Chroococcidiopsis sp. TS-821: one gene and its partner. The main gene of each other region encodes a partner of the protein of the gene in region 2 in a complex. Links are inferred from orthologs where the notes say so. Each region holds a gene or a part of one and is shown on either strand. Other genes may lie near its edges.

What was found.
Region 1: the proteins of rodA (region 2) and mrdA are in contact, whole or in part, in a crystal structure (PDB 6PL5), measured with the Thermus thermophilus proteins. The link is inferred for Chroococcidiopsis sp. TS-821 from one-to-one orthologs. Residues at the interface, in WP_223903423.1 of Thermus thermophilus: Phe161, Val165, Phe168, Val169, Leu172, Pro198, Tyr199, Glu202, Tyr211, Arg212, Asp213, Gln220, Val221, Gln223, Ser224, Ile226, Ala227, Ile228, Gly229, Ser230, Gly266, Phe267, Val270, Leu274, Tyr277, Gly278, Leu281, Phe285, Leu289, Arg297; in WP_223903432.1 of Thermus thermophilus: Arg4, Ile5, His6, Leu8, Ala9, Phe12, Ala15, Leu16, Leu19, Gly20, Arg22, Ala23, Trp24, Leu26, Gln27, Val28, Tyr31, Tyr34, Leu36, Leu43, Thr45, Asp47, Lys156, Gln157, Gly158, Ser160, Val184, Leu201, Glu202.

The regions. Positions count from the first base shown.
Region 1 is NZ_MVDI01000002.1:583,663-587,895, forward strand. The notes cover bases 76-3,030. They hold mrdA (penicillin-binding protein 2), read left to right. Parts: upstream 76-645; coding sequence 646-2,415; downstream 2,416-3,030. Other genes in these bases: B1A85_RS10310 (tetratricopeptide repeat protein), read left to right, coding at 76-458; B1A85_RS10320 (Uma2 family endonuclease), read right to left, coding at 2,633-3,030. Also shown: more of B1A85_RS10310, read left to right, coding at 1-75; more of B1A85_RS10320, read right to left, coding at 3,031-3,196; B1A85_RS23590 (hypothetical protein), read left to right, coding at 3,181-3,438; B1A85_RS10325 (site-specific DNA-methyltransferase), read left to right, coding at 3,528-4,233. UniProt on the Escherichia coli protein: Catalyzes cross-linking of the peptidoglycan cell wall. Responsible for the determination of the rod shape of the cell. Is probably required for lateral peptidoglycan synthesis and maintenance of the correct diameter during lateral and centripetal growth.
Region 2 is NZ_MVDI01000002.1:235,514-240,603, forward strand. The notes cover bases 1,248-4,049. They hold rodA (rod shape-determining protein RodA), read right to left. Parts: upstream 3,375-4,049; coding sequence 2,121-3,374; downstream 1,248-2,120. Other genes in these bases: glmS (glutamine--fructose-6-phosphate transaminase (isomerizing)), read right to left, coding at 1,248-1,362; psaC (photosystem I iron-sulfur center protein PsaC), read right to left, coding at 1,634-1,882; B1A85_RS08675 (Mrp/NBP35 family ATP-binding protein), read right to left, coding at 3,467-4,049. In the rest of the region: more of glmS, read right to left, coding at 1-1,247; more of B1A85_RS08675, read right to left, coding at 4,050-4,537; B1A85_RS08680 (polyketide cyclase / dehydrase and lipid transport), read right to left, coding at 4,774-5,090. UniProt on the Escherichia coli protein: Peptidoglycan polymerase that is essential for cell wall elongation. Also required for the maintenance of the rod cell shape. Functions probably in conjunction with the penicillin-binding protein 2 (mrdA).

The DNA.
Region 1 (4,233 bases), 350 kb from region 2 along the record:
ACTACAACAATCGCGGATTGATTTATTTCCAAAGTGGGCAGCTGTATCCGGCACTCGCTGATTATAACACCGCAATTCAACTCAAACCGACATTAGCTAGCGCTTACAACAATCGCGCGAATTGTTACGCTGCGTGCGGGCAACTCGCTGAAGCACTCGCCGATTATGATACAGCAATTGACCTCAATCCTAGCTACGTGCGAGCTTGGATCAATCGCGGGATTACTTTACGCGAACTAGGACAATACGAACAAGCCATCGAAAACTTTGATATCGCTGAAATTTTAGGTCAACTGCCTGCAAATATTTACGCTGAACGCGGTCGGACGTATCATTTATGGGGAGACTGGAATTTAGCGATTGCTGACTATCGTCGCGCACTTGAGTTAATATCAGAAGATGCGGAACGCCTGCGTTATCAAGTCGAAAATTGGCTCGCGCAGTTGATCGCTAGCTAGCTATTCATTCTTAAGTTAAGAGACTGTCTTTTGTTAGGTAACGGGGAGCCAGTGTCGTGCGGAGGTGTCCTCTGTTGAGACAACTGGCGTTAACAGGTAATAGGGGATAGTTGATAGATATTCTTTATCAATTACCGATGACCGTTTACCAACTTTATAAATTACGCCTGTTGTCACGTACTTGCCTATGGCTTTATTCCCGCCTCAGTTTACTGGGAAAAATACTGCTGCACGAACTGTAGGACGCGATCGCCAATCTTTAGCGATCGTGTTGAGTATCACTATTCTCTTATTCGGGGGTATAGGAAGTCGTTTAGCATATTTGCAGTTAATTGAAGGGGCTCAACTACGACAGTTAGCAGATAATAACCGCATCCGCTTAATTCCGAAACAACCTGAACGAGGCAACATTTTTGACCGTAATGGCAAAATTCTAGCAAGTAGCCGTCTCTCTCATGCGGTCTATATTTGGCCGCAAGCGCCCAAAAAAGCAACTTGGCCAACTACGCGAACTCGGCTAGCGAAGATTCTCAACATCCCAGAAACAGAAATTCAACAGCGATTAGATAAAGCCGGAGACAATTCTCCTACATTAGTACGAATTGCCCGCGACCTCAATCCGGCTCAAATTACTGCTTTAGCTGAATATCGCAACGAACTACGCGACGTTGAAGTATATATCGAAGCTGTACGCAATTACCCCAACCAAGAAATTGCGGCTCATGTTCTTGGATATACAGGGGAAATAAACGATGAAGAGTTAGCTAAAAAGCGCAGTGAAGGCTATCGCTTAGGCGATGTAATTGGCAAAATGGGTGTAGAAGCCGCGTTTGAAAAGCAACTGCGCGGAGAATGGGGCGGTCAACAGGTTGAAGTTGATGGCGCTGGGCGGATTTTGCGACTTTTAGGTGAAAAACCAGCCAAACCTGGTCGCGATGTTCATTTGACGATTGATTTGAACTTACAAAAAGCTGCGGAAGCAGCGTTAGGTCAACGCCAAGGTGCAATTGTCGCCCTCGATCCTAATAATGGTGAAGTGTTGGCAATGGTCAGTCGCCCTGCGTTCGATCCTAATATTTTTTCTAAGCGGGTAACTCCAGAAATATGGCAGCAGCTACAAAGTAAACAGCATCCCTTCGTTAACCGCGCTTTACAAAGTTTTCCGCCAGCAAGTACGTTTAAAGTCATTACAACCACCGCGGGAATTGAATCAGGGAAATTCGCGCCTAACGCAACGCTACCAACGTATGGGTGCATGAATATTGGTGGAACATCATTTTGTGATTGGAATCGTGCAGGATTTGGTCGTTTAGGCTTCGTTGGGGCGCTAGCGTGGAGTAGCAATACCTTTTATTATCAAGTTGCTCAAAGAGTCGGCGCAGCAACGTTAATTGACTGGACGCGCCGTTATGGTTTTGGTCAAAAAACAGGAATCGAATTAGCATCTGAAGAATCAGCAGGTTTAGTTGCAGACGATTCCTGGAAGCAGAAAAATCTCAATTTGCCTTGGAGTGTGGGCGACACCGTTAATATGTCAATTGGGCAAGGATTTTTGCAAGTCACGCCATTGCAACTAGCGGTAATGTTTGCTGTTCCTGCAAATGGTGGCGATCGCGTTCAGCCGCATTTACTGAAAGACAACAAAGACTCAAAAAGCTGGCGCGAGTCGTTGAATTTAAAACCAGAAACAGTGCGCGTACTGCGTCAAGGACTGCGTCAGGTCGTCTCTGGCGGTACAGGTCAAGTTCTTAATGTACCAACGCTTCCACCCATTGCAGGTAAAAGTGGTACTGCACAAGCTTTCGGTAAACAGTCTCACGCTTGGTTTGGTGCTTACGCCCCTGCGGATAAACCAGAAATTGTTGTAGTGGCGTTTGCCGAACACTCTGGCGGTGGTGGTGGTAAGGTTGCTGCACCAATGGTATTGAAGGTGTTAGAGACGTATTTTAAGCAGTGACTTTGGTAAGCTTAAAGCTAAGCCGCGTTTACTGAAAGACAACGAAGACTCAAAAAATTGGCGCGAGTCATTGAATTTAAAACCAGAAACAGTGCGCGTACTGCGTCTTTGACTCAATCAATACCTACACAAAGCAAGCAACGCCGAGCGCTCGCCAAGAATTCTCAATTAATTGATGCAGCAGCACAATGTTAGCTAACTAGCAACTACTCTATACTTACTCTAGCAACCATTCACACAAATTCTTTAATGTCAAGCATAACTCACTCGCAAACGATGGTACAGGAAGAGTTTCCTCTGGTGCATCAATCACAGCAGTTTCTTGTTTGGGACGATAGATAAACACGGTTTGTTCGTCCGGATCGATCAACCAACCCATCTGAGTACCATGTTGCAGACAGTGAAGAATATTTTTTGTGACTTTTGTTTGGCTTTGAGCTGGAGATAAGATTTTAATTGTCCAATCTGGAGCAATAGGAATAATATTCGCTACCTCCCCATTTCGATCGCGGGGAATCCGATTCCAAATAAAAACTGCAATGTCAGGAACAATTGAGCGATCGCCAAAGGTACAACGTAGTTCAGGAAATGCACGCGCGATGCGCTTAGATTTGACTACACTGTTGATGACCGATACCAATTCTCCCTGAATTGCACTATGTTTTCCTTGTGGCATCGGTTTTTGGATAATTTGACCATCAATATATTCACTTGCGGGTTCTGTTTCCGGTAATTCTAAAAACTCCGCCAATGTCAATTTTTTAGATGGTACTTGTATCATTCGGCTTACCTTTGGCTTTACCAGATTTAATACTGAATCTCTTTCTTTACATCTCAATGATTGCTTGGATTAGTTCTGGTACAGTGGCTTGTGGTGTGGTAATCGCCTACATATCTCCAGTGCTAAGATTTATTGCTTGGTTTGGCGATCGCCCTCCTGCGAATAAGGCAGAACATACTGTGGTAATGGTTATTAGAAAGCTACCGCACCAGTGGTATTCAAGATGTCTAAGGCGTATTTGAAACAGAATTGGGAAAGTTTGGTGTAACAAGTATGTTGCCTTGATACTTTAGCATTATATTTAAAAAACGAACTACCGGTCTATCCTACAGTGACCCTTCCAAATCCTTTATACACTACAGATTACGGTGCAGCTTATGTTGGTGATTCACTGAAACTGCTAGATCAACTTGAATCTGATTCAATTGACTTGGTCATCACTTCACCACCTTTTGCTCTACAACGTAAAAAAACTTATGGAAACGTAGAACAAGAAGATTACGTTGATTGGTTACTGGAATTTGGCAAAAAAGTTTATCGAGTTCTTAACTCCACTGGTAGCTTCGTCCTAGATTTAGGCGGCGCTTATCAAAGTAAACGCCCAATTCGCTCTCTTTACAACTATAGAATTTTAATTAAACTTTGTGATGAATTAGAATTTAGGCTTGCTGAAGAGTTCTTTTGGTTCAACCCAGCAAAACTCCCCTCACCTATTGAATGGGTTAATAAGCGCAAGATTCGAGTAAAAGATTCCGTAAATACTGTTTGGTGGCTCTCAAAAACTGATAATCCTAAAGCTAATGTAAGCAATGTTTTAGTGCCTTACTCTGAGCGAATGAAGAAGTTACAAGCAGATCCTCAGAAATACTACAAACCAAAAGAAAGACCCTCAGGTCATGATATTGGTAAAAATTTTGCTACTGACAACGGTGGTGCTATTCCATCAAATTTGTTAGAAATTCCAAATACTGAAAGTAACTCAAGTTATATTCAATTATGTAACTCTATTGCCATACCTCCTCATCCAGCAAGATTTC
Region 2 (5,090 bases):
TTCTTGCAAACGCTGTGGCGCTATTGTTTTGCGGCGAAATCCTAAATCTAGTGCCAAGCAATAAAACGCTAATAATTGAGAAATGAAACTCTTCGTTGCTGCTACACCGATTTCAATTCCGGCGTGCGTATCAATTAAGTGAGGCGCGATTGTTGCAATTGAACTATCAAGGCGGTTGGTAATTCCTAACAATCTTACTTGGTACTCTGGCGGTGCATCTTTACGGCGTTCTTTTTCCATTGCCAATGCGGCGAGAGTATCAGCCGTTTCTCCCGATTGGGTAACGCCAATCATTAGGGTATTAGCGGTTAATGGTGGTGGTGCGTAGCGAAATTCCGAGGAGTATTGCACAGATGTGGGAATTTTTGCTAGTTGTTCGAGTAAGTACTTCCCGATTAAACTTGCGTGCCAACTTGTGCCACAAGCAACGATTTGCACTTGTTCTAGGTTAGTGTATAGCTCTTCTGGTAGATTGAGTTTGATCGGTGTTTCAGTTGCGTCTGGGTGCCAATCGTGTTTTAGGTAAGCTTCGATGAATGTTCTGACGACTCCTGGTTGCTCGTAGATTTCCTTAAGCATGAAGTGTCGGAATCCTTGTTTTTCTACCATGACTGGATTCCAGTTGAGTCTACGAGGTTGTTTTTTCAGGCGATCGCCCGCAAAATTATACACCTCTACACCCAAAGGTGTTAACTTCGCCACTTCGCCATTTTCGAGTGTTAATACGGCACGCGTATGCGGTACTAAAGCCGGAGTATCCGAAGCGCAGAAAAATTCTCCTTGTCCAAAGCCAATGGCGAGTGGTGCTTGTTGGCGGGCAATAATTAATTCATCAGGGTAATCGGCAGAAATGACCGCGATCGCAAATGCCCCTTCAAGTTTGTTTACCGTTTGTCTAACGGCTTCTAGCAGCGGTGAATTGTGAGGGTTTTGCGCGGATAAATCTTCTTTGAGAAATTGCGCAATTAGGTGCGGTATCACTTCGGTATCTGTTTCCGAGCGAAACTCGTGTCCTAGTTCTTTAAGTTCTTCGCGTAACTCGCGGTAGTTTTCGATGATACCGTTTTGCACAACTGCTACGCGCTTTGCCATATCCATGTGCGGATGGGCATTGTACTCTTCTGGCTTACCATGCGTGGCCCAACGCGTGTGTCCAATTCCAATTTGTGCAGGGTTCTCGAATTGTTCTAACTTTTCGCGCAGGTTGTGGAGTTTACCTTTAGTGCGTACGCAATGAATCTCACCTTCAAAGATTGTGGCAATTCCTGCGGAATCGTAGCCCCGATACTCTAGTTTTTCTAGCCCAGCAAGTAAAATTTCTGTAGCTGCTTGAGTGCCAATATAGCCTACAATTCCGCACATTCTACAACACCACTCTTCTTTACAAATGCTTTGCTTCTCAAAAGTACATAACGATTTTTAAATCGTCAAGAATTGAATTTTGGATAAACAAGATTTTCATTCTTACTATAAGGCTTTTATCACTGGTTCTACCCTGAGAAAGAAAAAGGGGAATCAAATTTCCCCTATTTTTGACCTGAATTGAATTATGAAAATCAAGTAAAAGACGCTCTGTATTGCGATGTTTACTATGGAATTTGATTTCGTCCATAGAGAAATTCAAGGGAACTTCTCAATAGGCGAGACCCATACTCCGTGTCGTTTCAGCATTACTGAGATAAACCCGAATGCTTAAGAAGTCGGTAGGACATGCAGTTTCACACCGCTTGCAACCTACACAATCTTCCGTTCGCGGAGATGCAGCAATCTGACCAGCTTTGCAGCCGTCCCAGGGAACCATTTCCAACACGTCTGTTGGGCAGGCACGAACGCATTGGGTACAGCCAATGCAGGTATCGTAAATTTTGACGCTATGAGACATTGAATAAAGGCTCCAAACGAGTCGTTTTTTCTTACAAACTCATAATCAACGCATAGTTTACCGCACAGAGGAAGTCGCTTTCAGCAAAAGGCTACAGAACTTTAAATTCTGTAATAGAAAAGAGCCAGCGGTCAGGGAGCGAAAGCTGCTTTGGTAGGGTTAAAATTCTTGACACAGTGACAATTCTTATTACCCATGACCAGCCTTAATAGGATAGTGCCTAGCCACGATCAGCTAATTAATACTTAAGTCTTTTTTGGCGGTAGTTGGCGACAGATTCGACAATGCCGATCGCAATAAAGTTGGTGAGTAAAGCAGATCGTCCGTAACTCAACCAAGGTAAAGGAATTCCGGTAACGGGCGCAAGACCAATCGTCATCGCAATGTTCACAATTGCCTGAAAAACGACCATCGATAACACACCAATTGCCAATAGAGAGCCAAAGTTGTCTTTTGCAGTTTGTGCAATAACGACTAAGCGCAGACAAATTAACCAAAAGACAAACAACACGGCTAAACTACCGACAAAGCCGAGTTCTTCGCCGATTGCCGAGAAAATAAAATCGGTATGTTGTTCTGGGACAAAGTTGAGTTGCGTTTGCGTTCCTTGATATAAACCTTGTCCCCACAATTCACCTGCGCCGATCGCAATTCGCGATTGAATGAGATGGTAGCCGCCGCCAAGCGGGTCTTTTTCAGGATTGAGGAACAAAATCAAGCGATTTTTTTGGTAGTCTTGCAACAATCCCCAAAGGACGTGACCCAATTGACCAGCAACAAAATTAACAGCGATCGCACCTAGCGTCCCTAACCACCGCCAAGGTAAAGTTCGCCACGCAATAAAAGTTATGACCGCAGCCCAAGCAAACCACGCAGGTAAATAAACATTAAATAAAATAACAGCAACAATCGGAGAAATAAGTAAGAGCAACCAACCAGGATTAGCATTTCCCCAATAAAGCATTCCTAGTGTAATTGCACCGAAAACGAGCGATGTACCCAAATCAGGTTGAATAAATACTAACAACCAAGGAACCGCAGTCACAGCTAACGCTCGAATAACAGATGGAATTGTGGCAGCAGTGCGCGAGTGTAACAGTGCGGCTAAGGTGATTATGACGCCAATTTTAGCGAATTCTGAAGGCTGGACATTGAAGCCACCAATGGCGATCCAGCGTTGCGCGCCTTTAGCGGTCGTACCGATGAAAATGACAATCAGTAGCGAGATATTCGTCAGTGCATAAATAACCCAGTGCCACTGAAGCAAGTTTTCGTAGCGACAACGCGCGATGAATAACGCTAGCACAAGACCAATACCACCAACAAGCCAGTGCTGCCACCAATCGGTCAAGCCCTGATTTAATTCAGCGCTGCGAATCATTATGCCACCGAAGACAGTTAAACCGACAACGGCAATCAGTAATATCCAATCGATTTGTTGCCAGGGTGCTAGTAGATATTTCCAGCGCAGGGGAGATAAGATTCGCAACATTGAAAGAGGGCAGAGATTAGGGTTCGGGGGTCAGGAAATTGAGTCAGTTGATTCGGTAGGCAGGTTACTTTCTGACTCAAGTTCCCTTATCTCTAAGTTAAAGCTGCGACGGAGACTTTACCAGCAATATTGAGTGCGATCGCTTTCAAGGCTTTGGCAGAGGCAGAATCAGGGTCTGCGACTACAATTGGGACGCCGCGATCGCCACCTTGACGTAAAGATATTTCTAGCGGTACGCATCCGAGTAACGGTACGCCAAGTTCCGCAGCCGTTTTTTCGCCACCACCCGAACCAAAAATGTCGTATTGCTTATCCGGCATATCTGGGGGAATAAAATAGCTCATATTTTCGACAATGCCTAACACGGGAACTTGCATTTGTTGGAACATCCGCAAGCCTTTACGCGAATCGAGTAACGCTACAGTTTGTGGTGTCGTGACAATGACTGCACCCGCCATAGGAACTGCTTGCGTCAGCGTTAACTGGGCATCGCCTGTCCCTGGAGGCATATCAACGATGAGATAATCTAGATCTCCCCACTCAACTTGATACAAAAATTGACGAATAATACCATTCAGCATAGGTCCGCGCCAAATCACGGGTTGATCGCGGTCGATCAAAAATCCCATCGATACCAATTTCACGCCGTGATTAAACGCCGGTTCTAGCACTTCACCTTGTTTGCCTTGCCGTACCATCACTTGGCTATCCCCAAGTCCTAGCATCGTTGGTGCATTTGGTCCATAAATATCGGCATCGAGTAACCCAACTTTTGCTCCTGTTTGGGCAAGTGCAACGGCAACATTCACCGCCACAGTACTTTTTCCGACTCCTCCTTTACCACTAGATACTGCCAAAATATTTTTGACACCAACAATTCCAGCACGGTCAGGTAAACTTTTTTGTTGTGGTGTTTCGGCAGTCACGTCAACAGATACATCGGTTACACCTGGTAACTGCTTCACGGCTTTCTGACAATCTTCTACGATGAACTCGCGTAACGGACAAGCTGGAGTTGTTAACACTAAGGTGAAGCTGACCTTGCCATCGTCAATCTTGACGTTGCGAATCATATTCAGTTCCACCAAGCTTTTGCGAAGTTCAGGATCTTGTACGGGGCGCAAAACTTCTAAAACGGAACTGGAGTTGAGTATTTCTGACATGGTTGGTTTACTCTCAAGCAAGGCGCAACTGTGGCAAAAAAATTGCCTCCTGCCTAAATCTTAACGGGCAAGTGCTGTCCTTAGTGAGGAACTCAAGACGAGAAGCGAGAGACGACAACCAATAGATAAGGCACTTTGTGAGGATTTAAAACAGACGATTTAATTTATTGATAAGTAACTTTGACGGCGCTTATATATTTGAGCTTGGCAAGCACACCTACCCCCTGCCTTCCTTATCAAAAATCAAAACACCTATCATTTAAAGGCTTCGGTTCGGTTGAGAGTGCCGTATTTGCCGCTTTTTCTGCCGCCGCTGCTAAAGCCGACGCAACTTTTGCCGCACGAGGTCGAATTAAAGACCAGATCAAAGGTGATAACCAACCATTTAGTGTCACTGAGTAGGAAACACAATTACCGCACACCGTTGACTCGACGCGATAAATGACGCGTTCTTCGATTCCTGGAATTGATAACACGCGCACGCTCATCATTTCTCTAGGATGCACGCGTTCGACAAAAATCCGAATTGGAATGGGACCTAAGCGCGTCACTG